Regions from separate parts of the Exiguobacterium sp. 17-1 genome, predicted to be linked through region 2. Evidence: riboswitches for the same ligand, from Rfam matches in the RefSeq annotation. Region 2 holds a riboswitch; each other region holds the start of a gene.
The links. A riboswitch is a leader RNA that binds a small molecule or an ion and turns the genes downstream of it on or off. The one in region 2 is predicted to bind S-adenosylmethionine.
Positions count from the first base shown of each region.

Region 1: linked by a shared signal. The riboswitch ahead of MUN34_RS12760 (Na+/H+ antiporter NhaC family protein) and the one ahead of MUN34_RS00410 (alpha/beta hydrolase) in region 2 are both predicted to bind S-adenosylmethionine.
Region 3: linked by a shared signal. The riboswitch ahead of MUN34_RS01245 (methionine ABC transporter ATP-binding protein) and the one ahead of MUN34_RS00410 (alpha/beta hydrolase) in region 2 are both predicted to bind S-adenosylmethionine.
Region 4: linked by a shared signal. The riboswitch ahead of MUN34_RS13465 (LLM class flavin-dependent oxidoreductase) and the one ahead of MUN34_RS00410 (alpha/beta hydrolase) in region 2 are both predicted to bind S-adenosylmethionine.

Region 1 covers NZ_JALIGJ010000005.1:14,425-21,949, reverse strand. The annotation lists gene MUN34_RS12785 (CoA-disulfide reductase) at 1-1,150, shown strand, start outside; gene MUN34_RS12780 (alanine/glycine:cation symporter family protein) at 1,377-2,822, shown strand; gene MUN34_RS12775 (hypothetical protein) at 2,940-3,401, shown strand; gene MUN34_RS12770 (aldo/keto reductase) at 3,485-4,297, opposite strand; gene MUN34_RS12765 (hypothetical protein) at 4,457-4,657, shown strand; gene MUN34_RS12760 (Na+/H+ antiporter NhaC family protein) at 4,701-6,008, opposite strand; SAM riboswitch class I at 6,087-6,190, opposite strand; gene MUN34_RS12755 (metal ABC transporter solute-binding protein, Zn/Mn family) at 6,259-7,212, opposite strand; gene MUN34_RS12750 (alpha/beta hydrolase) at 7,389-7,525, shown strand, end outside.
Region 2 covers NZ_JALIGJ010000001.1:68,686-76,210, forward strand. The annotation lists gene rho (transcription termination factor Rho) at 116-1,480, shown strand; gene MUN34_RS00395 (type B 50S ribosomal protein L31) at 1,578-1,823, shown strand; gene MUN34_RS00400 (DedA family protein) at 1,859-2,509, opposite strand; gene MUN34_RS00405 (thymidine kinase) at 2,687-3,307, shown strand; gene MUN34_RS00410 (alpha/beta hydrolase) at 3,377-4,135, opposite strand; SAM riboswitch class I at 4,198-4,301, opposite strand; SAM riboswitch class I at 4,550-4,653, shown strand; gene MUN34_RS00415 (methionine ABC transporter ATP-binding protein) at 4,740-5,771, shown strand; gene MUN34_RS00420 (methionine ABC transporter permease) at 5,761-6,411, shown strand; gene MUN34_RS00425 (MetQ/NlpA family ABC transporter substrate-binding protein) at 6,446-7,267, shown strand; gene MUN34_RS00430 (M20 family metallopeptidase) at 7,295-7,525, shown strand, end outside.
Region 3 covers NZ_JALIGJ010000001.1:257,486-265,010, forward strand. The annotation lists gene MUN34_RS01220 (chitobiase/beta-hexosaminidase C-terminal domain-containing protein) at 1-1,009, shown strand, start outside; gene MUN34_RS01225 (hypothetical protein) at 1,033-1,389, opposite strand; gene MUN34_RS01230 (CAP domain-containing protein) at 1,745-2,629, shown strand; gene MUN34_RS01235 (MetQ/NlpA family ABC transporter substrate-binding protein) at 2,909-3,724, opposite strand; gene MUN34_RS01240 (methionine ABC transporter permease) at 3,759-4,424, opposite strand; gene MUN34_RS01245 (methionine ABC transporter ATP-binding protein) at 4,414-5,427, opposite strand; SAM riboswitch class I at 5,511-5,614, opposite strand; gene MUN34_RS01250 (aminotransferase class I/II-fold pyridoxal phosphate-dependent enzyme) at 5,677-6,864, opposite strand; gene MUN34_RS01255 (alpha-glucosidase) at 7,029-7,525, shown strand, end outside.
Region 4 covers NZ_JALIGJ010000005.1:157,896-165,420, reverse strand. The annotation lists gene MUN34_RS13500 (nitroreductase family protein) at 1-23, opposite strand, end outside; gene MUN34_RS13495 (MarR family winged helix-turn-helix transcriptional regulator) at 39-488, opposite strand; gene MUN34_RS13490 (YczE/YyaS/YitT family protein) at 644-1,312, opposite strand; gene MUN34_RS13485 (DUF817 domain-containing protein) at 1,463-2,272, shown strand; gene tnpB (IS200/IS605 family element RNA-guided endonuclease TnpB) at 2,301-3,473, opposite strand; gene MUN34_RS13475 (DUF2325 domain-containing protein) at 3,679-4,944, shown strand; gene MUN34_RS13470 (DUF975 family protein) at 5,011-5,649, shown strand; SAM riboswitch class I at 5,769-5,874, shown strand; gene MUN34_RS13465 (LLM class flavin-dependent oxidoreductase) at 5,947-7,005, shown strand; gene MUN34_RS13460 (ATP-grasp domain-containing protein) at 7,002-7,525, shown strand, end outside.

The sequences.
Region 1 (7,525 bases), on a different contig from region 2:
AGATCCGGTCAACATGGCAGGATATATTGCCTCGAATATCGTACTCGGGGACAGCGAAAATGTTCACTGGCACGAGATTGATCAGATTGTCGCGGACGGCGGACTGTTGCTGGATGTCCGGGAACCTTCCGAAAATGAACTCGGTTCGATTCCGGGATCCGTCAACATCTCCTTACCGACGTTACGCCAGTCGCTTGACGAATTACCAAAAGATCAGACGATTTACGTGACGTGTCAGGTCGGACTTCGTGGCTATGTCGCGAGTCAATTGCTCAAACAGAACGGATTTACTGTCAAAAACTTGAGTGGCGGCTATAAAACGTGGGCGACGGTCAACCGTGACCGCGAAGCGAGAAGCCAAGTACGGGAGGAAACAGCTGTGACGACGATAAAAAGTGAGCCGAAACAAGTAACAAAAGAACAGATTACGTTACTGGATACATGCGGTTTACAGTGCCCGGGACCGATTTTGGAGTTGAAAACGAAAATCGATCAATTACAGGATGGAGACCAAGTCTTCGTTAAAGCATCCGATCCCGGATTCCTGCCGGATGTTCAAGCGTGGGCAAAAAAACTCGGGCATACCGTCCATACGGCGGAAATGAACAAGGGAATCGTCGAAGTCTTGCTTGAAAAAGGAACGGCAACGGCAGCGCCGGTCCAATCTGACGTCACGAAAGCGGACGATGCGACGATGGTCGTCTTCAGCGGAGACCTCGATAAAGCACTTGCATCGTTCGTCATCGCGCAAGGTGCTCAGGCGATGGGGAAACAAGTGACGATGTTCTTTACGTTCTGGGGACTGAATGTTATTCGGAAACCGGACGCACCATCCGTTGAGAAGGCGCCGATGGAACGGATGATGGGCATGATGATGCCGAAACATGCCGGCGATCTGCCGCTCTCGAACATGAATATGGGCGGGGCCGGTCAAAAAATGATGAAAAAAGTCATGAAGGATAAACAGGTCGATGCGTTAGAGACAATGATGGCGAAGGCGCAAGCAGCCGGTGTCCGAATGATTGCCTGCACGATGTCGATGGACATCATGGGAATCAAAAAAGAAGAATTATTGGATGGCATCGATTATGGTGGTGTCGCGAGTTACCTCGGAGCGACAGATGACGCCAACCTGAATTTGTTCATCTGATGTATTCGATTATTAAATAATAAAGATATTCTCAACAAGCCTCCCTTCCACGGAGGCTTGTTTTTTACGTTAAATCTAACATCGGATGTGAGGTTTTGTGATTTTTTACGTACTTGAACGATCTAAAAGAAGAAAATGAATTTGATTTTCTGAAATTATTTTCGTATCATAGAAAACATGTGAAAAAAGGTTACATGATCGAACGTTAAAATAAGGGGGAACATCTGTGGAAAAACAACTGATGGATTTAATCGGTAGGATTAACGACTTGTTATGGTCGAGTGTCTTGATCATCTTGTTGGTCGGTTTAGGAATTTATTTTACGATTCGAATGGGATTTGTCCAGTTTCGGATGATTCCGGAAATGTTGCGACTGTTGTTCCAAGGAACGGATAAAGGGAAAGACGGTGTGTCACCGTTCCAAGCCTTCGCCATCAGCACAGCGGCACGTGTCGGGACCGGCAATATTGCCGGCGTCGCGACAGCCATTGCGCTCGGTGGACCAGGTGCGGTCTTTTGGATGTGGTTGATTGCCTTAATCGGTTCGGCTTCTGCATTCGTCGAGAGTACGCTCGCTCAGATTTATAAAGTGCGTGATGAAAAAGCATGGCGGGGTGGTCCGGCGTATTACATGGAAAAAGCGCTCGGACAGCGCTGGCTCGGAGTCGTGTTCAGTATCTTGATTACGATTTCGTTTGGCTTCGTCTTTAACTCAGTCCAGTCAAATACGATTTCATTATCGCTTCAAAGTCAGTACGGAGTGGATAAAACATGGATTACGGTTGGACTTGTCCTGTTGACGGCACTCGTCATCTTCGGCGGTGTCCGAAGCATTGCGACCGTATCAGCTTTCCTCGTCCCGATCATGGCAGGAGGATACATCTTGATTGCCCTCTACATCATGGTGACGAATCTAGAAGCGTTACCGAACGTCTTCGGTCTGATTTTCCAAGAAGGATTACTCGAATTTAAAACACTTGCCGGTGGAGCAATCGGGGCAGCGGTCTTAAACGGCATCCGTCGTGGTCTCTTCTCGAATGAAGCCGGTATGGGTTCAGCACCGAATGCTGCTGCAACGGCAGAAGTTTCCCATCCCGTCAAACAAGGTTTGATTCAATCGTTTGCGGTTTTTGTCGATACACTGCTCGTCTGTTCTTCGACAGCGATGATTGTGTTAGTCAGTGGTGTTGCGACCAAGGATGCGAGTGGAGTACCTGTCGCCGGAATCGATTTGGCGCAAGGGGCACTTGCTTCTCAGGTCGGTCCGTTGGCCACTGCATTTATGGCGCTCGCGATTTTCTTGTTTGCCTTCAGTTCGATTGTCGGAAATTATTATTACGGTGAATCCAATATCAGTTTCATCAACGATAATAAAAAAATCATGATGGTGTATCGTATCATTGTCCTTGGCATGGTTGTGTTTGGTTCGCTCGTTCAAACGGCTGGACTTGTTTGGGCGCTCGCGGATATCTTCATGGGCTTGATGGCAATCGTCAATTTGTATGCGATTTTCCGATTATCGAAAGTTGCGAAGCTGGCACTTGATGATTATTTAGTACAACGTAAAGACGGTCACGAACCCCGTTTCCATAAAGATTCGATTCCGAATCTTCCGGGAAAAGAATCGCTTGAAGCGTGGCAGGATGAAGATCAAAAAGAAAAGGCGATTTAACGCGAGAAGGATCAGAGTCATCTGGTCCTTTTTTTGTCTGGAGAGATTTTGATAATCGTTACTAAAGCGGTACAAAAATGGGAATACTAAAAAAAACGGTCGGAAAGGAGGGGGAGGATGGAGAACGTACATTATGTTCGAGTCGCGGATGCCGTTTGGGATTCGTTTGGCGATGATCCACATATCATCATGGACTGGATTTTATTCATCCATGAAACACAACCTGATCATGAACAGTTATTTGCACTCGAGGAGACGACATCACTTTATCAATTAATGAGTCAAATCGATATCTTCATTGATCAGGAGACCCATTACAATCTGGGACGGGCAATCGTCGGTGAAGAGCTGATTGTCAATGAAGAGCATGCAGCGATCGTCGGTATCCTTCCCTTACCGCTTCTCATCATTTCGTCGGAGGTCATGCGGAACTTTGATCGACAAGCGCTTGAAGTCATTTATCAGGAAGCCGGCCGGCAAGGTGAATTCGATGAGGTTTGGGAACAATTCGGGAATCTACGCACCTATTTTCACCAGGCGGAAGAAGCGCAGGATACGATTCTCGTCTATTATGTATAAGGATTTCCTTGTACAACTCCATATAGAAAAAGAGAGGGGGATGTGACATCCGCCTCTCTTTCCTGTATGTGTAAAGTCGATGCTTAAAAGTCGATTTCGTCTGGATCTGGTCCAAGACGAACGTCCGTTGCCAAACGATCAATCTTTTCGAGATCATCGGCATCGAGTTGGAAATCAAAGACGTCAAAGTTTTCCGCAATCCGTTCAGGTGTGACCGATTTCGGAAGGGCAACGATGCCGTTATCCAGGTGCCAGCGTAAGACGACTTGTGAAGGGGACTTACCGTGTTTTTCGGCAATTTCCTTGAAGTCGTTGATTTCGAGGAATTTTCCTTGCATGAGTGGGCTCCACGCTTCAACTTGAATACCGTTGTCCTGCAAGTATTCATGCAGTTCATGTTGCGGAAGTTGCGGATGAAGTTCGACCTGATTGATCATAGGTGTCATTAATCCTTCTTCAGCAAGTGTATCAAGGTGATGTTCTTTAAAGTTCGATACACCGATTGCTTTAATCTTTCCGGCTTCGTAAAGCTCAACCATGGCTTTCCAGGCTTCGATATATCCTTCAACCGGCCAGTGGATCAGATAGAGATCAAGGTAGTCGGTCTCAAGACGTTCCAGTGACTCTGCGAAGGCTTCTTTAGTTCGTCCGGCACGAATATCATCGTTCCATACTTTAGACGTTAAGAAGAGATCTTCACGGTTCACGCCGCTTTCTTTAATTCCTTTGGCAACACCACGTTCGTTTTTGTAAACGGCAGCCGTATCAATATGACGGTAACCGACACGAATGGCTTCTGCGACGGCAGCCGGTGCTTCCGTCTCTTCATCGACTTGCCAGACACCGAATCCGATTTGTGGAATTGTGACACCATTTGAAAGTTTTGCGTATTGCATGTGTATACTCCTCCTTTAATGAAACGAGAATATGGAATTGCTCGTTTAGTTTAGCATGAACAAGCAAGAACGTCCGTTTCAACGCTCAAGGGAGGAAAAAGCCGGTTAGAAAGCGAAAAGAGGAGGGTAAATCCCTAGAGGGAAAGAGGTGTATTTTGTATGAAACGAGCTGTTAAAAACGTACCAAAAGGTGTATGGGCCGGTATCGCGGCACTGTTGGGGGCGCAAGCGACATTCTTGTTCCTCGGTGCCCGGAAGACTGGGCGTAATCCGTGGGTTTGGGGAGGCGCTGGACTAATTCAGTTCCCGCTTCCGGCGATTGCGTATTTCATTCTCAACCGCCAAGACCAGAAAAAATAAGTCAATACAAGACCCGTCGCAAAAGCGACGGGTCTTGTATTTTTTACGAAACATTTTTTTTACGCACATCAGCTGTTTTTCGACGCGGGAAGCCGAAGACGATGGCAAGAGATCCGCAAACGAAAAGCAGGAACGGATAAAACAGATAGGGAATCAGTTCCGGGGAAGCCGTTTTCGTTAATTCCGCTGCAATCAGCAACTGGGCTCCGTAAGGGATAATTCCTTGGATACCGCACGAGAAGATGTCGAGAATACTGGCGGATTTCTTCCGATCAATATCATACGTATCGGCGATTTCCGCAGCGAGTGGTCCGGCGACAAGAATCGAAATCGTATTGTTCGCTGTCGCGAGATTCGTTGCACTGACGAGTGCCGCCATACTGAATTCCGCACCGCGGCGTTGTGAGATTTTCCGCGTCAGCGTTTCTTTCAGGTAAGCAATCCCGCCGTTAAAGGTGATTAGGCTGACGAGTCCGCCCATTAATAACGTCAAAATCGAAATTTCTGCCATCCCCATCAATCCTTCAGACATCGACAGGACGAAGCCGCTTAAGCCGAAGCTTCCGTCAATCATACCGATGATTCCCGTCAAAACGGTTCCGCCGACTAAGACGAGGATGACGTTGACACCAAACAAGGCGAGGACGATGACAGACAGATACGGAATCAATTTATAAAACTCAAACGCTTTTGCTTCGACGACGTCTCCTGTACCTGAGACGAAAGCCAAGATGATGACCGTCAGGATTGCTGCCGGCAAGACGATCATGAAGTTGGTTCGGAATTTATCGCGCATGTTGGTTTTTTGCGTCCGTACCGCTGCAATCGTTGTATCGGAAATGAACGACAAGTTATCGCCGAACATTGCACCACCGACGACAGCTGCTGCGGCAATTGCGACATTGACACCGGTTGCTTCATGGATTCCGAGAGCAATCGGTGCAAGTGCTGCGATTGTACCGGTGGAAGTACCCATCGCCATCGAGATGAAGGCGGCGATGATGAACAGTCCGCTCATCAAGAGGGACGGGGGTAAAAATGTTAATGATGCATTGACGGTCGCTTCAATTGCGCCGATTGCATCTGCCGTTCCAGAAAAGGCACCGGCGAGTAGGAAGATAAAGACCATAATCATGATGTCCGGATTTCCGGCCCCCGTCGCAATCCGTTCCACGGTTTGATTGATGCTGCCCTTTGTTGTGACCGCCGCAAAAATCAAGGCAATCAAAGCAGCAATCAGAATCGGGAATTTGTAAAAATCATTGTAAAAAATTCCGGCACCGATAAAAAGAACTAAAAAGACAAGCAACGGTAGAAGTGCCCATTTGTTCGGTGTAATCGTCTCGTTCATAAAATCACTCCTTTTCTACGTGTACAAAAAAAGACTCCTTCGCAAGAAAGAAGGAGGTCTTTACTGAAAAAGACGCTCTTCTTATCTCTCAAGCCTCAGCTTGCTGGATTTGGCACAGTACGATTTAATCGTCCGCTGCCGAAACATCATCGGGCCAGTCCCTCCGTCTCTCGCGATAAAAAGAAGTCATTTAATTGTCTGAAATACGTTTTCTACCGTAACGTATCTTTTAATGCATGTCAACACTACTTCACTGCAGTGCTTGTTTGAGTGTCGCTACATTTTCATTCATCAAGTCAAAATAGGAAGTCTTTTGCTGCTCTTTCGTGACGGACTCGAGGTTGTGAATCGTAATCGCTTCCGCTCCGATTTCCTGTTGGATGACACGGGCGACTTTCGGAGAAACCGTTTCTTCGAAAGCGATATACTTCAAGTCGTGTAACTTAGCTTCCTTGACGATCGCCGCCAGTTGCTTTTGCGAAGGCTCGTCCGACGGTGAGATACCGGCAATCGGTAATTGCGAGAAACCGTAGCGTTCTGCTAAATATCCGTAAGCCGCATGTGTGACGAGTAATTCTTTTTTCGATCCCTTATTAACGGCCTGTTGCAGGTTTTGATCAAGATCATCTGCCTGGGTATTGAAGGCGGTGAGATTTTTCTCGAACGCTGCTTTTTTATCAGGTACCTCTTTAGCGAGCGCCGTCGTAATCGATTGCGCCATCACTTTGGCATTGTTCGGATCGAGCCAGACATGCGGGTCAAATTTGCCGTGATCATGTCCTTCTTCCGCATGTTCGCCGGTATGTCCTTCATGCTCATGAAGCGTGGCATTCGCTTCCAGCAGTTCGATTCCTTTGCTGGTCTCGACGAAGCGGACATCGTTGCCTTTAAGACTGGCTTTGATTTTTTTCGAGTACGGCTCAAGCGTCGTCCCGGTTAAGAGGAACAGATCACCTTGTGCGATTTCCGTCAGTTGTTTAGACGTCGGTTCGTACGAATGCGGATCTGCCCCTGGAGGTACGATCATCTGGACGTCGATGTCCGTTCCGCCAATTTCCTTGGCGATGGCCGCAGTAGCGAACGTCGATGTATAGACGCGAAGCTTTTGATTGGTCGCACCTTGATCGGATTCGGAAGAACCGCAGGCGGCAAGGACAGCAGCACTGGCAAAGGCAACCGTGAAAGCAGAAATTAATTTTTTCATATGAATAAAACCTCCAAAAAATATTAAAACGTAATTATTCCGATTTGAACCTTTTCACTATAACGAATCCAAAACGAAGCGTCAAGTACCAGTCGGGGAAGACGTTCGGCTTCTAAATAAATCGGGTAGAAGACTAATAAGATCAGAAATCAAGAGTAAGCTTTGGAGGTGATGAGGTGAAACGGGAAACTGCTTGGCTGATGGGAGGAGCGGCGATCTTGACGACGGCTGCTGCCGGGGCGAGTATCTGGAACAACTACGGTGCTTTATTGCGCTGGACGGAACCGGCCCTTCCGCTGTCGGAAGTCCAACT
Region 2 (7,525 bases):
ATGTGATACCTTTAATTCACGAAGAATATACACCAAGATCCTTTGCACCATGAATTTGCACCATGAAGATGAAATCCTTTGCTCCTGAATTTATACGAAGAATAGGTGAATGCACATGCCAACTGAGAAAACTGACAAACCAGAACGTTCCTATACACTTGCTCAATTAAGCAACCTGACATTAAAAGATTTATATGAAATCGCAAAAACAAAAAACGTACCACAGTACCGTGAGGCTCGTAAGCGCGAATTGATGTTCAAAATTCTTAAAGCGCAAGCAGAATCCACCGGTCTTTATTTCCTCGAGGGGGTACTCGAAGTTATTCCCGGAAACCCACAGATGCAAAATGATGGCGGCTTCGGCTTCCTTCGTCCTATCAACTATTCGCAATCCTCTGAAGATATCTATATCGCCGCTTCACAAATCCGCCGCTTTAATCTCCGTAACGGAGACGTCGTGACTGGAAAGGTCCGACCGCCAAAAGAGAATGAACGGTTCCAAGGTCTTTTAAGTGTGGAAGCAGTCAATGGAGAAGCGCCGGACACGGCACGGAATCGTCTGTTCTTCCCGGCATTGACGCCGATTTATCCGGATCGCCTGATGCGACTTGAAACAGAACCGCGTCATTTGTCGGTCCGGGTGATGGATATGATTGCGCCGGTCGGGTTTGGCCAACGCGGTTTGATCGTCGCACCGCCTAAAGCCGGTAAGACTTCTCTATTAAAAGAAATCGCGAATTCGATTCAAGTGAATCACCCCGATGTCGAATTGATCATTCTATTGATTGATGAGCGCCCGGAGGAAGTGACGGACATCGAGCGGTCTGTTCCGGGAGCGGATGTCGTCAGTTCGACGTTTGACGAAACACCGGACAACCACGTCCGGATTTCGGAGCTTGTCCTTGAGCGGGCGATGCGTCTCGTCGAACATAAAAAAGATGTCGTTATCTTGATGGATTCGATTACACGTTTGACACGTGCTTACAACTTAACGGTTCCGCAAAGCGGACGAACGTTGTCCGGAGGGATCGATCCGGCCGCTTTCCATAAACCAAAACGCTTTTTCGGAGCCGCCCGGAACATCGAACACGGTGGCAGCCTGACGATTCTCGCGACAGCCCTCGTCGAGACCGGTTCCCGGATGGATGATGTCATCTATGAAGAGTTTAAAGGAACCGGCAACATGGAACTGCATCTAGACCGCAAGTTATCCGAGCGCCGGATCTTCCCGGCCATCGATATCCGGAAATCAGGAACACGGAAAGAAGAGTTGTTGTTACCGAAAGATCAACTCGACGCCCTGTGGACGATCCGCCGGACGATGAACGAGTCAAATGAGTTTGTCGACAGCTTCTTACGCAAGATTCGGGACACGAAAAATAACGAAGAATTTTTTGTTGAACTGAATAAAGAAAAGAAGAAACCCGTCCGGCGCGCGCCTGTTAAACCGCGTGTGACGAAAACCGACACAACGACTTGAAAATAGGTATTGCGGGTCGTGAAAAAATCGTTTAGTATAGGAAGGTAACTTACTCTGGCTCAGCAAATGAACCAGGGCGGAAGGAGAGAAAACAACCATGAAACAAGGAATTCACCCAAACTACAACAAAGTTGTATTTATGGACTCAACTACTGAGTACAAATTCTTGACTGGTTCTACACGTTCTTCGAACGAGACAATCACTTGGGAAGATGGAAACGAGTACCCACTCATCCGTGTGGATGTGTCTTCGGACTCGCACCCATTCTACACTGGTCGTCAAAAGTTCAACGCTGCAGACGGTCGTGTCGATCGCTTCAACAAAAAATACGGCCGCAAGTAATTGCGACTTCAGTATTAAAAAACAGCCTGTCTCCATCACTGGAGCAGGCTGTTTTTGTATAGACAGAACTTAGTACGGTACGCCAGATACGTTCTTAAGACGAAAGAGAGTCCGATTCCACCGGCAGCACCAATCAGATACGGGAGTGTATCCGGATTATTTGCAAAATGTTCCATGAGCAGACTGAAGGAAAAATGACGACCCAGGAAATAACCTGCCCCTAAAAAGATGCTGATCCAAATTAAAGCACCGGTATAAGCATAAGTAACGAAAATCCGGAACGGCATTTTCGAGACACCGGCAAAAAAAGCAGAGAGTTGACGGAGTCCGGGTATGTAATAACCGATAATGAGGACGGTTTTTCCGTAACGTAAAAATCCGGCTTCCGCTTTGAAAATATGTTTTTCAGAAATCCGTAACTTCGGAGCCATTCGATGCAATAATGGCATTCCGAGCTTTAGACCGAGGACATAGCTGATTGTCATACCGATACAGCTGCCGGCATAGGCAGCAAGAATCGTTCCGGCAAGCGGTAAATCACCATGGTGCATCCAGAATCCTGACATGACGAGTAATGTCTCGTCCGGAACAGGAAGACCAACGATTCCGCCGGCCAGCAGAACGGCGAGTCCGAACGCTCCATATTGGTGGAGGACTTCATGTAATATATGATGAATCGGAGTCACCTTCCTTCAAAGAAACTTCTCTTTCAGTGTACAGGAAATACATACCAGTTGAAATGAGAAGATGAAGAAAGTGGGGAATTTGGCACGGGTTTTTGATTTTTAGAAGTCAATCCTTTTTCTCAATTTAGATTCGGGCTATACTCGTTAAAGTGACTAATTTAGAGGACGGTGTTTACGATGATGCATGTGATCAATCAATATGGTTGGATTGAAGTGATTTGTGGAAGCATGTTTTCCGGCAAATCAGAAGAACTGATCCGTCGTGTCAGACGGGCACAGTATGGAAAGTTACCGGTTCAGGTGTTCAAGCCGGCAATCGATGACCGGTACCACGAGGAGCATGTCGTGTCGCACGTCGGCAATTCCGTCATCGCGATTCCGATGGCGACGAGTCGTGATGTCTATGCAGCAGTGGCGGAAGAAACACAAATCGTCGCCATTGACGAAGTTCAATTCTTTGACGACGAAATCGTCGCGGTCATCGAAGCACTGGCTCAAGATGGCAAACGCGTCATTTGTGCAGGACTCGATCAAGACTTTCGGGCGGAGCCATTCGGCAAGATGCCCGAATTGTTGGCACGTGCAGAATTCGTGACGAAATTACAGGCGATTTGTCTGTCGTGCGGAGATCCGGCATCGCGGACACAACGATTGATTGACGGGAAACCCGCAAACTACAATGATCCAATCATTTTGGTCGGGGCGTCTGAATCCTATGAACCACGTTGCCGCCATTGTCATCAAGTACCGGGCAAACCACAACCGTTACAGGAATGGAAAAAACAACAGCAGAATTGAGCATATCCGATTTGAAAAAGCGAACGATTCCTGGCAGTGAGGCCAAAGAATCGTTCGCTTTTTTTTATATCAACCGGTCCGTGTCAACTGGCTGAACTGCTCGACGAATCGTAAGGTTTCCCGAACAATTGTCTTTTGATCATAATCGAGTGTCGCAACATGGTACGAGTCAAGCAGACAATAACTGCGTTTATCCGCTGTGCCAATCGTCCGGTACAAATAATCCGAACAGGTTGGCGGGACGACGTGATCCTCGGCAGAATATAAAATAAGTGTCGGAATTTGAATCGTTGCTAAGTGTGGTCGCGTCTCATCGATGAGTCGCAACAGTTCTGAAGCGCAGACGGCGGGGACAAGATCATAGATGATTTCAAAAGCCGATTGTTTGATATCAGGGACACTTTCCGGAAGATAGACCGGACAATCGGTGAACGACAAGGCTTCGTAAGCAGGGACAGCCAAGGCGGCGTTGATGGTGATGATTCCTGCGACCGGGAGACCTTCAGCGGCGAGCGACAGGGCAAGTGTCGCGCCCATCGATTGTCCGACGATGAAGATTGATTCACACCGTGCGGCCAATTGTTCGAAGCCGTCACGTAAGCTCTGTTTCCAGTCGTCTGCCATCGTCGTTTCGAATTCCCGTACATCCGTCCCGTGACCGTGCAGGCGAGGCGCATAGACGGAGAAGCCATGTTCTGCGAACTGTTCTCCTACAGCCCGAACACTTTGCGGTGTTGCGTTAAAACCATGACAGAGCAAAATGCCGACGGATCCGCGTCCTAAGGAAAAGGCTTCTGCACCCGGTATAACAGGATAAACCATACTCATCATCTCGTCCTCCATTTCAAAAATAAAAACCCGTTTGGCTTTGGACGCAAACGAGTTTCTCGTGTGTATCATCCAAAGCAGCCGCTTTGCTGGTCGGAGCACCTTGCATAGTAGCAGGTTGCCGTGGAGTCCTAGAGCCAGGTCTCTCGTCCACTCTTGATATATCGTATAGGAATTGTCGGATTAATCATTGAGAAGATAATAGCATTGACGGAAATGAATTGTCAAACTCTCTTTAATGGCATCAAAATTTATGCAAGAATCCGGTTTGTCCCGGTACAACAATCGATATGGGTCATATGGTTTATTTTTGAAAATATGGTTGACCTTTAAAAGATCTTTCTGTAGTGTAAAAATTAGTTTTACGACATAAGTTCAACCGGCAACAACACACATACGAATTTCATACCGCAACACTTATCCAGAGAGGTGGAGGGACTGGCCCTACGAAACCTCGGCAACAGACTCATTATGAGCACTGTGCCAATTCCATCAGACAATTGTCTGAGAGATGAGTCGAGTGGATTCTGCCATTGTGCGGATCCAGGTCTCTTCTTGTTTCTTAAGAAGAGACCTTTTTTGTATTTTGAAGGGGGAAAAAGTGGTGATTACATTCAAAAATGTAAAAAAAATCTATGAAACAAATGACCAATCGATCGCTGCGTTGAACGGAGTGGATCTCGAAATCCGAAAAGGCGAAATCTTTGGTGTCATCGGTTTCAGCGGAGCCGGGAAAAGTTCCTTATTACGATGCGTCAACCTGCTCGAACGGCCGACATCCGGCAGCGTGACGGTCGATGGACAAGATTTGACAACCCTCTCGGCGAAGCAGCTGCGGGAGGCAAAACAACATATCGGAATGATCTTTCAGCATTTCAACCTGCTGGATTCGAATACAGTGTTTGCGAATGTCGCAAAACCGCTTGTCTTAAAAGGTGTCAAAAAAGAGGAAGTCAACCGGCGGGTCAGCGAACTACTGGACTTCGTCGATTTGGCAGATAAGGCCGATCATTATCCGGATCAGTTATCGGGCGGACAGAAACAACGGGTCGGAATCGCCCGGGCACTCGCGACCCAGCCGTCGGTCCTGTTGTGTGACGAGGCGACATCCGCCCTCGATCCCCAGACGACGCAACACATATTACGCCTGTTGAAACAGATTAATCAGGAATACGGCATCACGATTTTACTGATTACCCATGAGATGGGTGTCATCCGTGAGATTTGTGACCGTGTCGCCGTCATCGAAGCCGGTCAGCTGATTGAATCGGGTACCGTGTTCGATGTCTTCTCGAATCCACAGACGGCAACGGCAAAAAACTTCGTCCGCTCCGTCATGCAGGATGAAATTCCGGCATCGGTTCAAACCGTCATCGATCAACGGGATGCCGGACATCACATCTACAAAATCAACTTCCTCGGGGCAGGGACGGGGCAACCGCTCTTATCGCAAGTCGCGAAACGGTTTGATGTCGATCTCAACATCCTGCACGGTAGCATCACGGAACTGCAAAACATTCCGTTCGGCAGTCTGCTCGTTGAACTGATCGGCGACGCGACGGAAATCAAACGGGCATTGCATTACATTCATCAGTCGGATGTCGTCGTCGAGGAGGTGCTCGCGGATGTTAGTTAATTACACAGATATTTGGAATGCATTCCTGCAGACGTTGACGATGGTCGGACTGTCGTTACTTTTCTCGACATTAATCGGTTTACCGCTCGGCATTCTGCTCGTCGTCACACGTAAAGGGGCGTTGCTTGAACAAATTCCTTTCTTCAATGTCTTAAGCGGCATCGTCAACATCTTCCGGTCCGTCCCGTTCATTATCCTGCTCGTCGCGATCATTCCGCTGACACGCTTGATTGTCGGATCGTCGATCGGGACGCAGGCAGCCATCGTTCCGCTTGTTTTTTACGCGGCACCGTACATCGCCCGATTGATCGAAAGTTCATTACTGGAAGTCGATACCGGTGTCTTGGAGGCGGCAGAAGCGATGGGGGCGACACCGTTGCAGACAATTTTCCGCTTCCTGTTGCCGGAAGCCCTCAGCTCGCTGGTTCTGAACTTGACGATTGCGACGATCGGCTTAATCGGTGCATCGGCGATGGCCGGAGCGATCGGTGGTGGCGGACTGGGTGACTTAGCGATCACCTACGGCTACCAACGGTTTGATACGACCGTCATGATCATCACGGTCGGGATACTCGTGATTCTTGTTCAAGGGTTACAGACGACAGGTAATCTGTTGGCACGGAAAATTCGGAGACATTAAAAAAAACATAGAGCAGATAAGGGAGAGATGGATGATGAAAAAAGGTTTAGCGATTGGTGCAGCATTAACGACGGTATTATTTGCGGGATGTGCCGCTTCCGGAGAAGAAGATCAAAAAACGGTCAAGCTTGGCGTCAGCGGTTCTGATACACAAGTTTGGGAATATGTCGCGAAAAAAGCGAAGAAAGAGGGGATTACGATTGAGCTCGTTAAGTTCTCCGACTACGTCCAGCCGAACCTGGCCCTGGCAGAAGGTGAGATTGATGCGAACTCTTTCCAGACCGTGTCTTACTTCAACGCTTTCAAAAAGGAACATAAGTTAAAGCTGTCGCCAATCGCGACGACAGTGATTGCACCGATGGGGATTTATTCGGATAAGGTCAAGGACGTCAAAGACATTCCGGTCGGTGGGAAGATTGCCGTCCCGAACGAGGCGACCAATATGGGCCGGGCACTGCTGCTGTTGCAGGAAGCAGGCTTGATCAAGCTACCGGACGACTTTGATGGCAATGGATCCGTCGATAAGATCGTCGAGAATCCGAAAAAACTGAAGATTGTCCCGGTTGTCGCCGGACAGACACCACGCGTCCTACCGGATGTATCGGCTTCGATCATCAATAACGGAATCGCCGTCGATGCAGGCTTCAACCCGATCAAGGATTCGATTCTTCATGAAAACGAGACGGCGAAGCCGTACATCAACATCATCGCAACCCGGACGGAAGATAAGGATAAAAAAACATTGAAGAAAATCGCTTCACTCTACCAGCAGGACGATGTCGCGGCCTTCATCAAAAAAGAGTACAAAGGCAGCACGATTCCGACGTTCGTCCCGCTCAGTGACATCGGGGAATAACTAAAAATCCAAAGGAGCGTGACCAAAATGACCATTCAGACGATACGGGAAAACTTGATTCAAACGATTGAACAGGACATTGAACAAAAACGTGAGTCTTATCTCGAGACGAGCCACCGGATTCATGCGACACCTGAAATTGGCAACGAAGAATATTTTGCGTCACGTCATCATGCCGAACGCCTGACGGCAGAAGGGTTCACGGTTGAGCTCGGTGTCGCGGGACACGATACAGCCTTCCTTGCCCGAAAGATCTCG
Region 3 (7,525 bases), 190 kb from region 2:
TGCATCGAAATCATTTGAAACATTGATTACAGCAATCGAAGCGAAAACAGGTGTCCGTTATGCCTATACGGATATCGCACCGGAAGATAAAAAAGACGGCGGACAGCCCGGCGGAAATATCCGTGTCGGTTTCTTATATAACCCAGCGCGTGTTTCGCTTGCACCAGGTGAAAAAGGAACAGCGACAGAAGCTGTTGCCGTTGAAAACGGTAAGCTGACGAACAACCCGGGTCGTATTCAACCGAACGATCCAAACTTCGCCAGCTCACGGAAACCACTCGTCGGCGAATTCATCTTTAAAGGTGAATCGTATCACGTCATCGTTAACCACTTTAATTCAAAAGGCGGCGATGGAGCGGACTTCGGTAAAAATCAACCGGTCGTTCGTAAGAGTGAGGTTCAGCGTCACGCAATCGCTGGCATCGTCCAAAACTTCGTCAACGAACTGGAAACAGAAGTGAAAGATTCAAACGTCGTCGTACTGGGTGACTTGAATGACTTCCAGTTCTCAAAAACACTTGATATCTTAAAAGGGGACAACCTTTGGAACACGGTCGATGACCTTCCGAAATCGGAACGTTATTCTTATGTGTATAACGGAAACGCACAGGTGCTCGACCATGTCTTGATTTCGAAAAACCTGAAGCCGTATACATCGTCTGATATCGTCAATATCAACTCGGATTATATGGAAGCAGACGGCAGCGCAAGTGACCACGATCCAGCCATCATCTCGATTCAAGGAATGGAAAGCGCCGTTGCAGTCAACGGTAAAGCAGAAATCGGAAAATGGCGTGCCGTTCAAAAAGGAAAGCATATCTTCATCGAGCGTCAACTCGCCGGTAAATGGGACAAGGCAAGCGAAACACATGCCGATCAGCAAGGAGATTTACTTGAACTGCGTGTTTCTCAAGGTCGTCCGTACATCCAGGTAAAAACGAAAAAAGGTAAAACGATTTGGCTTGAACTGTCGAATGGGTACAAATTAAAAGAAACAACGAAATACTAAGCGATTGTATTAAAAAAGCGGACTTAATGGTCCGCTTTTTTGTGTATTCGGATAAAGAGTGAGAAAAAGGACAGCAGACTGATCAAAAGGGTAAGCAATAGTGCGAGGTTTAATGGGATGGCACGGAACATATACGTAAAATGAATGATGATCAATAACAGGATAATGGCAAGGCCTGGAAGGAATTGTTTACGTAACAGATGACCGACACCCGGGACGAGAAGTTCGAAACCGAACCGTTGACTGATATGGACTTCCTCATGCGCATTGGCGAGACTGAACGAGACGGTCAGCAAAACTAAAATGAGCCATCCGGAAAACAGATACTGTTGAATCGGTAAAAACGTGATCGATTCATAGATAAAATAAAGTAGAATCATGGCATACTCCTTTGGAAGTAGATATTATATAGAATTTCCTTATTTTTTCCTTACGAGTTCTAATGATAGCGAGGGTTTTCAGGAACGGCAACAACATTTAAAGGGAATAAAAATAAAAGAATGTTCACACATTTTAACAACAGGGAAAGAATAGTTTATTTTATGTATGATAATAGTGTGAGAATGCGATGAATAAAGACGTCAGACCTCCTTTACACGCAAAATCTGAGATGTGTCAAAAGTGTGAAGCGGGTTGCTGAATCATGTGATTTCACTTGAAACGATAGCTTAGGCTGTTCGAACGGACGGGTTTCTTTTAAAATGAAGTCAATGGAAGAAGCGAGGAGGCAAACGGATGAAAAAGTGGTTAGTACTTGGAATAGCAGCTGTTGCTTTCTTTAGTTATGAGAACATCCCGATGGAACAAGCAGAAGCGGATTATCCGAAAAGTGGAGGAACGCTGATTGATCGATATACAAGTGAATACCCGGGTTATGACTGGGAAGTCAGGCGGACGGCAACGGAAGAGTTCGTGGCATTGACGAAAGACGGCAAGGATTATGGGAAGTACCGTTCGAAAAACGGCGTAACGACGCAAGGGGCCGTTTTAAACAAAGACACGGAAACGACCCTTGCGAAAAAAGGCTGGAAAGCCGTCAAATCGTACCGGAAAGGCAATACGAACTATTTGTTGAACCTTGATCATGCCGCGGTCTATGAAAAAAATGACCGGTATGTGACATATTTCTTTGACCAGCACGACGGTAACAAAGTCAAAGCGACACTTGCGATACCGAAAGAAATCGAAGCGAAAAAAAGTGGATTTTATGGTAAGGCTTCAAGTGAGTTACGGACAACGGATGAGAAGTTGATGTTGCGTCTGATGAACTGGGACCGGGCCGATTATAAGCTCGGAGCACTCACTCCGTACAATGCGCTGAAACCTGTCACACGGGCACACAGTGAGAACATGGCGAAGAATAATTTCTTCTCTCATACCGATCCAGAAGGACGTGATCCGTTTGATCGGATGAAGAAAAAAGGAATTCGCTTTTCGGCAGCCGGAGAAAATCTGTCGATGGGCTATCCGAATGTCTTTGCAGCACATTGGGGATTGATGAACTCAAAAGGACACCGTGATAACATCATGAACAAGGACTTCAAACAGGCAGATACCGGTGTGGCGTTCCGGGACAATTCACCGTACTTTACGATTAATTTCCGGACACCGTTGAAGTGAAAGTTAAAACCAAACAGTGCACTTAGCCTCAATTTTGCGAAAGCAGGATTGAGGTTCTTTTGTGTGGATCAATCTGTAGATGGATGACGCGCTATCTAAATTTGAATTCTATCTTGAAAAATGAGAGCGGGCTTTTGATTGACGAAGCCCTGTCTTCTCCAGGAGTCCCTATTTAATGGAAAACCCCTGAAACCGTTCCACCTCCGTTTGTAAGGGGAGGCAGCTGTTTCAGGGGTTTTATATCATCTTTAGACGAGCTAATCGACAAAAAGAATTACATCAGTTTGCCCACTCGGGTTTACTGAAGCCTTTAAAGGACTTTTCGATGACAGTGTTAAAGTCCTCTGACTCCACGACAGCCGTCAAGTCTTTCGCGAGCTGTTTCTTTTCATCTGCTGTTTTGACAGCAACTAAGTTACGGTACTGCTCATCCATTTTTTCGAGTGCCAGCGCATCGAGTAAATCAAATTTCGCAGCAAGGGCAAAGTTTCCAGGAACAGCAGAAATATCAACACTCTCGATGGCACGTGGCAACTGTGCTGCCTCAAGTGGTTTGATGACGAGTTTCTTCGGATTCTTGACGATGTCTTTTTCAGAAACCGTCAATGGATCAGCATCCGGCTTCAACTCAATCCAGCCTTGTTCAGCGAGTAAGTTTAACGCGCGGGCTTGGTTGGTCGGATCGTTTGGTGTTGCGACTTCCGCGCCTGTCTTGACGTCATCAAGCGACTTATAGGATTTACTGTATAAGCCCATCGGTGCCGTCGGAACAGTGATCAGCCCTTTAAGATCGAGATTCTTTTCCTTCGCGAACGTCTTCAGATAGATCGAATGTTGGAACAAGTTCGCGTCGATGTCGCCGCTGCCGAGCGCGATGTTCGGCTGGATGTAATCGCTGAATTCAACGATTTCGACTTTATAGCCTTTCTTTTCAAGACCAGGCTGAATCGCTTCTTTGACCATGTCACTGTAAGGACCGCTCGTCGCACCGATCTTAATCGACTTGGTTTCTTCTTTCGCACTGCTGTCGCCACAGCCGGCAAGAATCCCGGCTCCCAGTAATCCTGTTGCTAAAAAGGCATAACGTTTTTTCATTTTCATTCTCTCCCTTAAGGTTTTCTATTTGTAGTTAACGTTTATCAGCACGGCGGGCAAGTTGATTGCCGAGTCCTTGAATACTTTGGACGATGACGACGAGTACGATGATCGTCACGATCATGACGACGTTATCGTACCGGTAATAACCGAAGCGGATGGCGAGGTCGCCGACACCGCCGCCGCCGACGATGCCGGCCATGGCAGAAAAGCCGATCAGGCTGATTGTCGTCAACGTCACCGCTTGGATGATTCCGGGAAGGGCTTCCGGTAACAGGGCGCTGATGATGATACGAAACGGTGTTGCGCCGCATGCCTCAGCAGCTTCGATCAAGCCCGGTGGAATCTCACGGAGTGATGTCTCGACGAGTCGGGCGAGGAACGGAATGGCGGCAACACTTAAGCTGACAGAAGCGGCTGTCGGACCAATCGTATTGTCGAGCAACAATTGCGTCAGTGGAATCAGCGCGACGAGCAAGATGATGAACGGTAACGAACGAACGATATTAACGAAAAAGTCCAAGATGCTGCGAACGGCGACGTTTTGGAAAAACAGTCCCCGGTCCGTGATGAAAAGTAAAATTCCGAGCGGGATGCCGATGACGAGGGCAAAGCCCAGTGAAATCCCGACCATCAGGGCCGTCTCGGCTAAAGCTTTTGTAAGATCCGGTAACATGGTTTCGATTCGTTCAAGCCACATCCTGGATCACCTCAAGTGTGTGGAGTTGTTCTTCAAGCCATGTCAGGGCCTTATTCACGTGAAGCGTCGGACCAGTCAAGCTGACGATCAGGACTCCGAAGGCGACGTTTTGGATATAATCGACCTTGCCGTGGAGAATGCTGACAGAGATATCAAACTGTTTGATTGCTTCCGATAACGTACTTTCGCCGGTCTTCTCACCCGTGAATTGCAGGCGAATGATTTTACCGGGTGTCGTCCGTAAGATGCGTTCCGGTAATTCAATTTGAAGTGCCGTATCGACATAATGTTTCGTGACATCATGGGTCGGCTGACTGAATAAGTCGTATGTACTTGCGACTTCGACGACTTCGCCTTGCGCCATGACGGCAACGCGGTGGCAGATTTGTTTGACGACATCAATCTCGTGGGTGATGAGGATGATTGTCAGGCCGAGTCGTTCATTCAAGTCTTTCAGCAGTTCCAGGATTTGCAGTGTCGTGACCGGATCAAGAGCTGACGTTGCTTCATCACACAACAGGACACTCGGATTATTGGCAAGGGCGCGGGCAATCCCGACCCGTTGCTTTTGACCACCGCTGAGCTGGCTCGGAAAATTCGTCTCAAATCCTTCAAGTCCGACCAGGGCGACGAGTTCTTTGATCCGGCTTGGGAAATCACTGCGTTTAACGCCGGCTGCTTTTAAGGCGAACGCAATGTTGTCGGAAACGTTCCGCGATTGAATCAATTGGAAATGTTGAAAGATCATCCCGATATTCAGTCGTAGTTCGCGTAAGCTGCCTTTTGAGAGGTCGGACAGTTTGATGCCCGATACTTTTACCGTTCCTTGTGTCGGCGTCTCCAGTCCATTAATCAACCGGAGTAATGTACTTTTTCCGGCACCAGACTCACCGATGATGCCAAAGATTTCACCTTGCTGAATCGTTAAGTTGACATCGCGTAATGCGAAAATCGGTGTCCGGTCACGAACGAACCGTTTGGTGATGCCTTTAAATTCAATCATCTGTCGTTTCCTCCCTATACAAAAAAATCGCCTTTTTCCAGTTAAGAGCAACCAGAAAAAAGCGACGAAGTGTAAGATTTCGTAACTTATCTCTCAGAATGAAACATTCTGTAGGATGTGGCACCGTTCCTTAAAGGTGGTTGCCGGACGTCGTTGGGCCTAATCCCTCGGTCGCTCTCGATAAGTAATTATGCTGTTGGGACTTACTGTAACGGAAATCATTCCCATTTGTCAAACGTTTTTTCAGAATTATTCCGCAACGGTCTGGCGAAACAAATTCAATTGACCGATTCGTTCAGCAGCTTCGACCAATCGTTCGGCATCGGCAATCAGGCTGATCCGGACATAACCTTCGCCATATTCGCCGAAGAAATGTCCGGGCGTAACAGCAACGTGTGCTTTATCGAGCAGGTGGTCGGTAAAGCTTTGTGAGGTAAAACCGGACGGGACGGGTAACCAGACGAAGAATGAACCACCCGGAACCGGTCCTTCCCAACCAATCTCCTGTAACTTACCGAACAAGGCATCACGACGGGCTTCGTACAGAGCACTGAGTTCACGGACGCATGTTTGATCACTGGAGAGAGCAACGGTCGCTGCGTGCTGGATTGGTGTGAAGGCACTGACGTATAAATGTTCCTGGTACGTCTCGATACTTGAGATGACGGACGGATTACCAATCGCAAAGGCAATCCGGAAACCGGACATGTTAAAGCGTTTCGATAACGAAAACAGTTCAATTCCGACGTCTTTCGCCCCTTCTGTCTGGAGGAAACTTCTAGTCGGACCGTCAAAGCTGATGCCGCCGTACGCCAAATCATGGACGACACAAATATCGTTTGCGTCAGCGAAGGCAACGGTCTGCTCAAAGGCTTCCGCCGTCGCCGTCGCGCCGGTCGGATTGCTCGGGTAGTTGAGGAACAGCATCCGGGCCCGTTCGACATCCGTCGTATCGAGTAACGTGTAGTCAGGTAAAAAAGCATTTTCCGCAAGGAGCGGTAACGTGATCGGGTAAGCACCGGCAAGTGCTGCACCGGATAAGTAATCCGGATAGCCGGGATCCGGAACGATGACACCTTCACCGGGATTGACGATCGTTTGCGGTAAGGCGACGATACCGGCTTTACTGCCGAGCAGAATGGCGACCTCAGAAGCGGGATCAATCGTCACGCCGAACTCCGTCTGATAAAAATCGGCTACGGCCTGTTTGAGGAAATCATGACCGCGAAACGGAGGGTACTGCAGATTGGAGGTGTCATTGATGGCCTCTTTTAATGCGTCCAAAATATGTACGGGCGTGGTTTGGTCCGGCGTTCCTTGACCAAGCGTGATGACATCGTGGCCGGCGGCTTTGACGGCACCGATCCGCTGAGCAAGCTCGGCGAAGACCGGAGCAGGTAACCGATCAATCGCAATCGATGGGGCAAAATGTTTCATCTGTTTTCCTCCTTGTTGGGTATTGTCGTCAAGGATAACGAATTTTCAGAAAAAAGAAAAGGGTTTTTTAATAATTGCTGATAATTGGTAAAAAGAACCGAAGTCTTTCATGTTTTTGATACACTGAATTAGAATACGATTGAATCATAAAGGAGATGATGGGGATGAATCGGACCTGGTGGAAAGAAGCTGTTGTCTATCAAGTATATTGGCGCAGTTTTAAGGACTCGGACGGAGATGGGATGGGCGATTTACGCGGGGTGATTGAAAAGTTGGATTACATCGCATCTCTTGGTGTCGATGTCATCTGGTTAAATCCCTGTTATACATCACCCGATATTGATAACGGGTACGATATTTCTGATTACTATACCATCATGGAAAAAGCGGGGACGATGTCCGACTTGGAAGAGTTGATTACAGCAGCTCATGAACGGAATCTGAAATTGATTCTTGATTTAGTCGTCAATCATACAAGTGATCAACATGCGTGGTTTAAGGAATCCCGCAGCAGTCGAACGAACGAGAAAGCCGATTGGTACATTTGGCAGGACGGGGAAAAAGGAACACCTCCGAATAACTGGCGGTCGTATTTTGCACCGAGCCCGTGGACATGGGATGAGACACGCGAGCAGTATTATTTCCACTCGTTTGCATCGGA
Region 4 (7,525 bases), on a different contig from region 2:
TCAGTTGTAGTTTGTGTAGTCATTTGAAAGTCTCCTTTTTAGTTAACGGTTGTTTTAGGTAAGGTGAGGGCATTCGTTTCAATTCGTTGCATCATCTGTGCCAACTGGTGTTGTTCGTCTGTCGTGAATCCTTCAAGCAACTGCTCGAGGAATTCGTCTTTTTGTTCGCGTAACCGTGTAATCCGGGTTGCACCTTCTGGCGTCAGTGAAACGAGAATGACGCGGTTATCTGTTGCGGAACGGACACGTTCAATCATACCGTTCGTTTCAAGATGTTTTAAATGTCGTGTCACAGCTGCATTATCAACGTTGACCCGTTGTTGCAACTCTTTTTGACTGATTGTCGTATCGACCTCGAGTTGGGCTAATAAGTCCATCCGGGTTTGACTGAAGCCGTCCGTACAAAGATCAAATTTTTGAGCAATCGTCTTATTGACGGAGACGATTGCATAAATCAGTCGTCCCTTTTCAGTACAGGAAATACTCAATTCATCACATCCTTCCCTTCGTTCGAAAAATCCTTGACGTATCAAAGATTGATATGTAAACGAATATAACGTGTCTACTTTCATGCTGCAACTAATATGCTTCATCTGCACAAAAAAGATACCATTTCACGTGAAATGGTATCGAGTCAGACGACTTAACTAATTTTTTGTTGTTTGCGGGGAATCGTTCCGGCATCAATCGCAGCAATCATCCGACGGAAATGACCCAGCCAAAACTGAAGAAACGGACCAATCAAGAAAATCGATAAGATCGTTCCGAAGAATACCGGTCCTCCGAGCAGCCAACCGATGCCGCAAGCGGTGATTTCCATAAATGTCCGCATCATCCGGATGGACGTACCGAACCGTTCAGCGAGCGTCAGGGTCAGTCCGTCCCTTGGTCCGGCTCCGTAGCCGACAGCGACGTACAGTCCTGCGCCCATCCCGATGATGAAGATGCCGGCAATCAGCCAAAGCGTATTCTGCCACAGGGAAGAAAATGAGGGCAGGAGGCCTGAACCGAGAACGAGGTTCATGAAAACCCCGACAAAAATCGCGTTGACGAGTGTGCCGACCTGCGGTGTAATCCGGTCGATTAAATATTTGACAAACACCAACAACAGACCGACGAGAAGGATAATCGTCCCGACGGAAAACGGCGTTTTATTTTGAAGACCAAGGTGAAGAACGTCCCAAGTCGAGACGCCAAGTTGTGCCGTGATCATCATCGATGAACCGACAGCGAGTAAAAAAAGACCGAATAAAAATAATGCCCATTTCAGGACAGAACGTAACAGCCAAGATGTGTGAATGGTCTGCTTCATGAATGGAAGACACCTCGTTTCAAAATCAAATTGATTCATTAACTGTACCATGTTTGATGGATGAAACTAAAGCGAATCCGCTATTTTCCATCCTGAGATGGAGGGAATCCGTCCTGCTTATTCGTATACTAATGAAAAGGAGGTCAGTCGATGCGAAAAATCCGCCATTTGATCCGTTTTACATATCTTGAAGCCATCTGTTGCGTGTTCCCGGTCGCGATTTTCCTGGCACTTGCTGCATCCCGTTATTTACCGGCGGAACCGATTGCCCGCTATGATCTGCTTTTAATCTGGTGTCTCCTCGTGCAAATCGTCCTACTTGTCACGCATTATGAATCAAAGGAAGAGTTTAAATTGATTTTAATTTTTCATGCGATTGGACTCGGACTTGAGCTATTTAAAGTCCAGGTTGGGTCCTGGAGTTATCCGGAAGCCGCCTTCAGCAAAGTATTTGGTGTTCCGCTCTATGCCGGCTTCATGTATGCGAGTGTCGCTAGCTACATCTGTCAGGCATTCCGTCGGTTTGATCTCCGTATCACACAGTTTCCCCGGCCTCTGTTTGCTTTAGCGACCGGTCTGCTCGTGTACGCCAACTTCTTTACCCATCATTGGTTGTTTGATTTCCGTTGGATTTTGATGGGACTTGTCGCTCTCGTCTTTTATAAGTCCTGGGTCTATTTCCGTCTGGATGAGACTGTCTACCGAATGCCGCTCGTTCTTTCGTTTGGTTTAATTGCCTGGTTCATCTGGCTGGCGGAAAACATCGTGACCTTTTTTAAGGGATGGGTGTATCCGAATCAGCAGGATGGATGGGAGCTGGTCGACTTCGGGAAATTATCGTCCTGGTTTTTACTGGTCATCATCACGATTTTGATTGTCTCCGTCGAAAAGTACCGGTTGGGTGATCGGTCAATCGAATTGAACTACCTCCACCTTCGCTTAGAGGTGGAGGATTCCTGAGTTATCCGACCTGACGGTCGAAACCTGATCAGGCTAACCCCGTCGTCCCGACGGTTGAAGAAGCTAAGATACGTTCGGCTTCTCGTTTGAGATTCAGTCCTGCGTTCACATCACGGTCGTGATGGATGCCGCAACTCGGGCATGTCCATTCACGCAAGCCAAGATGTTTCACGTCTTTGTGTTGATGGCCGCAACTGGAGCACAGTTGACTGGAAGCAAAGGTCTTGCCGACTTTCATGACGGTCTTCCCGTACCATTCTGCTTTGTACTCCAGCATACGAAAGAACTCCGACCAGCTGACGTCCGAGATGGCCTTGCTCAACTTACGATTCTTCTGCATGTTCTTCACCTGCAAGGTCTCGATGCCGATGACGTCGTGGTTTTGGACGATCTCGGTCGATACCTTGTGCAGGAAGTCAGTGCGCTTGTTGACGATCTTCTCGTGGATACGGGCGACCTTCCGCTTCTGCTTCTGATAGTTTCTCGCCTCGGAAAGCGTGACTTTCTTGTTCCGGGCGATGCGTTGACGGCGGGAGAGCTTACGCTGTTCGCGCACCAGTTTCTTCTCGAGCGTACGGAAGTAACGGTCGTTCTTATAGACCGTGCCGTCCGACAGGATGGCGAAGTTCTTGAGTCCGACGTCGACGCCGACAGATGAACCGGTCTTCGGCAGTTCGTTGATTTCCTGCTCGACGAGCAGGGAGACGAAGTATTTTCCTGAAGCGTTACGTCGAATCGTGGCGTTCAAGATCCGGCCTTCGACCTGCTTCGAGTGGGCGAAACGAACCCATTTCAACTTCGGAAGTTTGAGCTGGTTGCACACAATCGAGACTTCAGGAAGTTGAGACTTGCCCTGTATGTTGGTCTTGTACGACTGGACGGGATTTCGTTTGGACTTGAATCGAGGGCGTTCATTCTGCTTCTTGAAGAAGCGGTCAAACGCATCGGCAAGATGTTTGATGCTGATCTGAACAGATGTGCTATCGACTTCCTTCAACCAGTCGAACTCCTGCTTCAACAAAGGAATTTCTTTGGAACAAGAACCATAGGACAGTCCTTTTCCAGTGGTCTTGTACATGTCATCCCACTTCGCCAGGAAGTGGTTGAAGATGAAGCGCGAACACCCGATGGTCTTCGCGATCAGGATTTCCTGCGCTTTTGTGGGGTAGATTCTGAATTTGTAAGCCTTGTGCTTCAACACCATTTTTCACCTCCTTCAAAGAGAATATACCCGAAAGACAGTCTGGCGATTCATCTCCCACTTTCACTTCGTTTAGAAGTGGGAGTATTCTCGCCTAATTTTGATAAAATCCTAACCATATACAAAAAATAACCCGGTCTTTTTTTGAGCAACCTAACCGACAGCCCCTTGCTATAGTTGAAAAAAAGCAAAGGGGTTGTTGAAGATGATGCAACAAATCGTGGAACGGGCGAAGACGCTAGTCGCCGGTAAAATGCAAGTAGTCGAAACGGTGGAAGAATGGGACTTACTGCTCGAGGAAATCCGAGGAATCGATGAATGGGTGCAGTTATCGCGTTACTATACACATTCCGTAAAACCAGACATCGCGTGGAGCGAACCAAAAGAAGACGTATCATTCGAGCAACCTGTCGTTCCGCCGGTGAAAATCACTCCTGTCATCGAACAACGTTACGCCTATACGTTTGTGCGTGAACTAAAAGGTGGTTCTTTACGGGAATGGCCGAACAGTCATATCTCGGAAACAGAAATCCGGCAATGGAACCTCGAACATGGAATGGAAATCCGTGTCCAAGTCGTACAGCAAGATGCACGCCGGACGACACTAGAAGTGATGGCCGTTGTCGCGACCGACCAGATGAAGCCACTGGCCGAACGAATCGTTTTTGAAAGATGTATCGTTAAAAATCATGGCATCATTGAATCGACGGTCGAAGGACCATTAAAGGATGAGACGGGTAAACCCTTTTACTATGCGACACCGGTTGAAGACATGCGCTTCTTCCATTTAAAAGAAGGGCAGCTCGTCGATCTCGTCATGTGGAAAAGTCGTCCGGAAACACTGACGATTGCCTGGAAGTATGCGTTCCAATATCAAGAGCCGACAGTACAGCTGTTAGAGACGTCAAACGATCCAACAGCACCAGTGCCTTCGTCAGTTGAATCGACTCAAGGATCAGCCGTCAAAAAATCTGGCCGTTACCTGAAGCAAATGAAACGAAAGTCGAAAGTAAAACAGGAACAGAAAACACGCCGGATTCGTGAAAAGAAATCTCAAGCGATGGCACCACTCGTCACGACATCCGTACCAGGGCAGCCAATCGACTTCCTTGATAAGAAGCCTCTCGATTTTGCGTCATTCGTCGGCATGCGACTCGTCATCGTCGGTAATGAACAGCAAGCACCGGTCTATCGGACATTTTTCGCGGAAACGGGTATCGAACTGATTCATCTGTCGGGAGACGCCCAATCAGCGAAAAAGATTGCCGGTCTCGCGAAAAAGACCGATGCGATCGTCGTCATCACGAGCCGTGTGTCCCACGCTGCTTCAGCACACGTCATCGCGCAGGCGAAAAAACACGATATTCCGTTTGCGATGGAACGACTGGATGGACGACGTTCTTTATATACGGCGTGCCAGCGCCAACTTGAAAAAGCACGCTTAAATCAGTTGAAAACAGGAAAATCCTGAAAAAGATGAAACTCCTCTCTTAATTAGCCGTAAATAGAGATAGAACTTATTTTGAGGAGGATCTCCATGATTAAAGAATTAAAATTATCCGCCCGTGAAGCGCTCAGTGGTCGCTGGGTCTTCATGGCACTTATGTTTTTACTGTTTCTCATCATTCAAAGTATTCCAACGATGTTTTCTTCTGATGCGAATGAAGATATTCAAGCGATTGATTTCATCGGTTTCTTACTGAACATTCTCTTACTTCCACTTGCGATTGGTTGGACATGGCTTGCGATGTCTGTCGCTCGGAAAGAACAGGCAAAAATCGTTGATTTATTTGAGCCATACAAAATTTTCTTAAAGGCAGTCGGTCTTTCGATTGTCCAAAGTATTTTCCTTGGTTTATGGTTCTTACTATTTATCATCCCGGGTATCATCAAGTCATTTTCGTATCTAATGACGTTTTATATTTTACGAGATGAACCTTCAATCGGAATTTTGGATGCGATTACACGTTCGCGCCAAATGATGGACGGACATAAGATGGAAGCGTTCATGCTCGTCCTCTCATTCATTGGTTGGTTCCTGCTCGGTTTGATTACCATCGGAATCGCCTTCTTGTGGGTTGGCCCATATTTCAGCGTCACGCTTGCAAAATTCTATGACCGCATCCGCGGTGAAGAAGCACCTGTCGAAGAGTCGACGTTTGTTGCCCCATATTAAGACAACGAGGATGAGAGCCCAGCTCTCATCCTTTTTTTATTGCTGTTTTTAATTCCGATTGGAAAACAAGGTTTAATGGTTGCTTTACTCTGCTAAAAAGTGTACGATAATTCCAATAATTCTTATCAAGAGAAGTCGAGGGAATGGCCCGAAGACACTTCAGCAACCCCGCGCGCAGCGGAAGGTGCTACTTCCTAAAGGGGGCAATCCCTTTACAGATAAGAGCAGACATGATTAATCCGTCGCTCTTTTCGATTTTCGAGAAGAGCGATTTTTTTTATAAGGGGGACATAACGGATGGAGTATGGATTTTGGTTACCGATTTTTGGCGGGTGGTTACGAAATGTCGAGGACGAACAGATGCCGGCGACGTTCGACTATGCGAAACAGGTCGCGCAAACGGCAGAACGAATCGGTTTTTCGACGACACTGATTGCGGAGTTGAATTTAAATGACATCAAAGGACTCGAGGCACCAAGTCTTGAAGCCTGGACGACGGCAGCGGCGATTGCCGCGACGACGGAGCGTCTCGAAATCATGACAGCTGTCCGTCCGGGGTTCCATAATCCGGCGACGACCGCGAAGATGGCAGCAAACATCGATCAACTCAGCAACGGGCGCTTTACACTGAACGTCGTCTCTGCCTGGTGGGAAGAAGAAGCGCGGCAATACAATGGCATCTTCACGGCCCACGACGAACGCTACGCGCGGACGGAAGAGTTTGTCACGATCATGAAAGGATTATGGGCAGATGCTTCGCCGTACAGCTTCGACGGGAACTATTATACGCTCGAGCAGACACAACTGCATCCGAAACCGGTTCAACGACCGGGCATCAAGTTGTACGCAGGCGGGGAAAGTGAAGCCGGGAAACAGACCATCGTCAATCATTGTGACGCCTATGTCATGCACGGGGGAACGGTGGAAGAAGTGTCCGTCAAGATTGAGGATATGAAGGCGCGTCGACAAGCAACTGGGCAACCGCCGCTTGAAAGTTTTGGACTGGCTGCCTATATCATCTGCCGGGATACGGAAGAAGAGGCCATTCAAGAATGGCAACGAATTACGGACGTCAAGGAAGACAGTGCCGGATACGCCGGGTACGACGACTTCGTCAGCAAATCACAACTCGAACAGCAGGTGAAACGGAACGATTATTCGGTCTCGAACCGCGGACTCCGTCCTGATTTGATTGGAACACCGGAACAGATTGCCGAACGGATTCTTGCGTTTGAGCAGGTGGGTGTCTCCTTATTATTACTTCAATTTTCACCACAACTGGAAGAGATGGAACGCTTCGCGCGCGACGTCATGCCGCTTGTCGAAGAAAAACGAAAGGTAGGTCAAACCAAATGACAAAAATTCATATCTTACACGAAAACCAAGAATGGACGGACCATTTAATTAAACGACTCGAAGAACTGGAGTTGCCATATGAACAGTGGCATCTCGACGAAGGGCAAGTTCCGCTTGATGAACTTCCACCGGAAGGCGTCTTTTACAGCCGGATGAGTGCATCTTCGCATACGCGCGGGCACCGCTACGCACCGGAACTGACAGAAGGTGTACTTGCTTGGCTTGAAGAACATGGTCGGACCGTCTTTAACGGGACCCGTGCCTTACGTCTTGAAGTGAGTAAAATCAATCAGTATACGGCTCTTCGAAAAGCCGGGATCCGGGTTCCGAAGACGACGGCTGCCGTCGGACGTGATCAGATTGTCGAAGCGGCGAAAAATATTGGCGTATCTTCGTTCATCACAAAACATAACCGTGCCGGAAAAGGACTCGGCGTTCAGTTGTTCCACTCGATTGAAGCACTCGAGACGTATCTCGACGGTCCGACGTTTGATGAACCGGTCGACGGGATCACGTTGAT